Regions from separate parts of the Pseudomonas sp. DF5 genome, predicted to be linked through region 1. Evidence: predicted binding sites of a transcription regulator. Region 1 holds the regulator's gene; the other holds the start of a gene.
The links. The regulator sigma-54, encoded in region 1, starts transcription at its own class of promoters, with help from an activator protein. The targets are predictions, from matches to a motif close to ANTGGCATNNANNTTGCTNT.
Positions count from the first base shown of each region.

Region 2: a site for sigma-54 is predicted at 1,234-1,253, ahead of flgB (flagellar basal body rod protein FlgB). Genes of this name have one in related genera too.

Region 1 covers NZ_JBYVYM010000008.1:25,706-28,098, reverse strand. The annotation lists gene lptB (LPS export ABC transporter ATP-binding protein) at 1-370, shown strand, start outside; gene AC30D7_RS09500 (RNA polymerase factor sigma-54) at 555-2,048, shown strand; gene hpf (ribosome hibernation-promoting factor, HPF/YfiA family) at 2,123-2,393, shown strand, end outside.
Region 2 covers NZ_JBYVYM010000025.1:16,383-18,775, forward strand. The annotation lists gene AC30D7_RS21385 (chemotaxis protein CheV) at 1-59, shown strand, start outside; gene cheR (protein-glutamate O-methyltransferase CheR) at 106-933, shown strand; gene flgB (flagellar basal body rod protein FlgB) at 1,296-1,703, shown strand; gene flgC (flagellar basal body rod protein FlgC) at 1,707-2,150, shown strand; gene flgD (flagellar hook assembly protein FlgD) at 2,167-2,393, shown strand, end outside.

The DNA of each region.
Region 1 (2,393 bases):
AAGCCTGCTGCAGGAATTTCACATTCACCACATCCGTGACAGCCTTGGCATGAGCTTGTCCGGTGGCGAACGCCGTCGCGTGGAAATCGCCCGGGCACTGGCCACCAACCCGAAATTCATCCTCCTCGACGAACCCTTCGCCGGCGTGGACCCGATCTCGGTGGGCGACATCAAGCAGATCATCCACCACCTCAAGGCCAAAGGCATTGGCGTGCTGATCACTGACCACAACGTCCGTGAAACCCTGGACATCTGCGAAACAGCCTACATCGTCAACGATGGCCAGCTGATCGCCGAAGGTGACTCCGCCACCATCCTGGCCAACGAATTGGTCAAGGAAGTGTATCTGGGCCATGAGTTCCGCCTGTAAGCGCTGAGGAGTCTGGCCAGTCGTCAGAGCGCTCATTTCAATAAAAAATCAACAGGTTTTTATTGTTACAGCGCTCTAGGCAAACACTTCAGTTTCAGGCATATAATTTGCTTATGTTTGGCGCTTCGGCGCCCTGTAGTGGATGGCGCATGTGCGCCGGCGAATAAGGTGTTAAGCCCCTGCCATGAAACCATCGCTAGTCTTGAGAATGGGCCAGCAGCTGACGATGACACCGCAGCTGCAACAGGCCATCCGCCTGCTCCAATTGTCGACCCTGGACCTGCAACAGGAAATCCAGGAGGCCCTGGAGTCCAATCCGATGCTCGAACGCCAGGAAGAAGGCGACGACTTCGATAACGCCGACCCCTTGGCCGACAACACCGAACAAAAACCCAACGCCGACATTCAGGAGCCCTCCTACCAGGAAACCGCCCCGACAGTGGATAACCTTGAGGAAGGCGACTGGAACGAGCGCATTCCCAACGAACTGCCTGTCGATACCGCCTGGGAAGACGTCTACCAGACCAGTGCCAGCAGCCTGCCGAGCAACGATGACGACGAGTGGGACTTCACCACCCGTACATCGGCCGGCGAAAGCCTGCAAAGCCATTTGCTCTGGCAACTGAACCTGGCGCCGATGTCCGACACCGATCGCCTGATCGCCGTGACCCTGATCGATTGCATCAATAATCAGGGCTATCTGGACGAAACCCTCGAGGAAATCCTCGATGCCTTCGATCCGGAACTGGATATCGAACTGGACGAAATCGAAGCCGTCCTGCACCGCATTCAGCAATTCGAACCTGCCGGCATCGGCGCCCGCAATCTTGGTGAATGCCTGCTGCTGCAACTGCGCCAACTGCCCGCCAAGACCCCTTGGCTGGCCGAGGCGAAACGCCTGGTCACCGATTACATCGACCTGCTCGGCAGCCGCGACTACAGCCAGCTGATGCGCCGCATGAAGCTCAAGGAAGATGAACTGCGCCAGGTGATCGAACTGGTCCAGAGCCTCAACCCGCGCCCAGGTTCGCAAATCGAGTCTACCGAAGCCGAATACGTCGTTCCCGACGTGATCGTGCGCAAGGACAACGAGCGCTGGCTGGTGGAATTGAACCAGGAGTCGGTGCCACGCCTGCGAGTCAACGCCCAATACGCCGGCTTCGTACGCCGCGCCGATACCAGCGCCGATAACACCTTCATGCGTAATCAGTTGCAGGAGGCTCGCTGGTTCATCAAGAGCCTGCAAAGCCGCAACGAAACCCTGATGAAAGTCGCCACCCAGATCGTCGAGCATCAACGCGGCTTCCTGGAGTACGGCGACGAGGCCATGAAGCCGTTGGTGCTGCATGACATCGCCGAAGCGGTGGGCATGCACGAATCGACGATTTCACGGGTAACCACGCAAAAATTCATGCATACCCCACGGGGCATCTATGAACTGAAATACTTTTTTTCCAGCCACGTCAGCACCTCCGAAGGCGGTGAATGCTCGTCCACGGCGATCCGCGCGATCATCAAAAAACTGGTTGCCGCGGAAAATCAGAAAAAGCCGTTGAGTGACAGCAAGATCGCTGGTTTACTGGAGGCACAAGGCATTCAGGTGGCTCGCCGCACCGTCGCCAAGTACCGCGAATCCCTCGGGATCGCGCCTTCGAGCGAACGTAAGCGGTTGATGTAGAGCCACGCCACAGCGTTCCAGTGGTAGATCATCTGATCTACCGCTTTATGCACTGGCAACGAAGGAGAAGCTGTATGCAAGTCAACATCAGTGGACACCAACTGGAAGTGACCGAACCTCTTCGCACCTACATCGGCGAAAAACTCGAACGATTAGAGAGGCATTTCGACAAGATCACCAACGTGCAGGTCACGATGACGGTCGAGAAGCTCAAGCAGAAAATCGAAGCCACGCTGCATATTCCCGGCAATGAAGTGGTCGCTAACGCGGAACATACCGATATGTACGCAGCGATCGACGCACTGACCGACAAGCTGGATAAACAACTCAAAAAGCATAAGGAAA
Region 2 (2,393 bases), on a different contig from region 1:
GTCCTGATGACCTGGCATCCCGGGTAGTCGACCGGATCAAAGCAGCAGATAACAGCTAGAGGCCTTCTGCCCCTGGCGGTCAACACGATTTAAGAGGCGGTATCTTTGTCTACGGGTAATTTGGATTTCGAACAGTTCCGGGTATTCCTGGAAAAAGCCTGTGGCATTTTGCTCGGTGAAAACAAGCAATATCTGGTCTCGAGCCGTCTCAACAAACTGATGGAACAGCAGGGCATCAAATCGTTGGGTGAGCTGGTTCAGCGCATCCAGACCCAGCCGCGCAGCGGTTTGCGCGAGATGGTGGTGGATGCCATGACCACCAACGAAACCCTGTGGTTTCGTGACACCTATCCGTTTGAAGTCTTGAAGAACAAGGTATTGCCTGAAGCGATCAAGGCCAGCCCCGGTCAGCGCCTGCGGATCTGGTCGGCGGCGTGTTCGTCGGGTCAGGAACCGTATTCGCTGTCGATGTCCATCGATGAGTTCGAACGGGTCAACATGGGCCAGTTGAAGATGGGCGTGCAGATCGTTGCCACCGACCTGTCCGGCAGCATGCTGACCAACTGCAAGACCGGCGAATACGACAGCCTGGCCATCGGTCGCGGTCTGTCGCCCGAGCGCCTTCAGCGTTACTTCGACCCCAAGGGGCCGGGGCGCTGGGCCATCAAGGCACCAATCAAGAGTCGGGTGGAGTTTCGCTCGTTCAACTTGCTGGACAGCTACGCGAGTCTGGGCAAGTTCGACATCGTGTTCTGCCGCAACGTGCTGATCTACTTCTCTGCCGAGGTGAAGAAAGACATCCTGTTGCGCATTCACAGCACACTCAAGCCGGGCGGTTATCTGTTCCTTGGCGCGTCCGAAGCGCTGAACGGTTTGCCGGACCATTACCAGATGGTCCAGTGCAGCCCGGGGATCATTTACAAGGCGAAGTGACTCGTTGACGGCATACAAAAAAACGGGAGTCCTCAGGGGCTCCCGTTTTTTTTGCCTGCTTGTTTCTCATAGGCACCCCAATACCTGTAGGAGCGAGGCTTGCCCGCGAAAGCGTTGGGGCGGTCAATGATGATTGTTGTCTGGCACACCGTTTTCGCGGGCAAGCCTCGCTCCTACAGTTGATCGGTGTTGCCCTGGGAAAGCGGCAGAAAAGCGGCAGGCGGCGGAAATCGGTTGCCGCTTTTCTGGCATTGCCGCCTCACCACTGCCCGCAAAGCCCCGGTTTACCGGGTTTTTTGAATTGGCACGCCGCTTGCTATGTTCACGTTACGAAAAATCAGGTCACCCGAAGGTTTCCCGACATGAGCATCAGCTTCGATAAAGCGCTCGGTATCCACGAACAAGCCCTGGGCTTCCGCGCTCAGCGTGCCGAAGTCCTGGCCAACAACATCGCCAACGCCGACACCCCGAACTACAAGGCTCGGGATCTGGACTTCTCGAAAGTGCTCGCCGAGCAGAACGAGAAAACCAAAAACGGCAAGTTCGCCTTGAGCATGACCAACAGCCGTCACATCGAAGCTGAAGGCCTGGGCAATGGTGATGAGTCGCTGATGTATCGCACGCCGATGCAACCGTCGATCGACCAGAACACCGTGGACGCCCAACTGGAACAGTCGAACTACGCGGAAAACGCGGTCAACTTCCAGGCCAGCTTCACCCTGCTCAACAGTAAATTCAAAGGGCTGGTGTCAGCCCTGCGCGGAGAGTAATTCATGTCCCTATCCAGTGTTTTCAACATTGCCGGTAGCGGCATGAGTGCCCAGACCACTCGCTTGAACACCGTGGCCTCGAACATCGCCAACGCCGAAACCGTTTCGTCGAGCATCGACCAGACCTACCGCGCCCGTCACCCGGTGTTCGCCACCATGTTCCAGGGTGGCCAGAGCGGCGGCAGCGATTCGCTGTTCCAGAACCAGGACGCGGCCGGTCAAGGCGTCCAAGTGCTGGGCGTGGTCGAAGACCAGAGCAACCTCGAAGCGCGCTACGAGCCGAATCATCCGGCCGCCGATGCCAAGGGCTACGTCTACTACCCGAACGTCAACGTCGTCGAAGAAATGGCCGACATGATTTCCGCGAGCCGTTCGTTCCAGACCAACGCCGAAATGATGAACACCGCCAAAACCATGATGCAGAAGGTCCTGACCCTCGGTCAGTGATAAGGGGCGACTTTCGATGAGTGTTACCGATACCACCAGCGGCGTAAGCATCAAGGATGTCCTGGCCAACTCTTCGGTCAAGACCACGACCACCAGTGATGGTCTTTCCGCGGCGACCAGCAGTGCCACCGGCAGCAAGGCATTGGGCAAGGATGCGTTCCTGCAACTGCTGGTCACCCAGCTGAAAAACCAGAACCCGCTCGATCCTCAGGACAACAGCGCGTTCGTAGCTCAGTTGGCGCA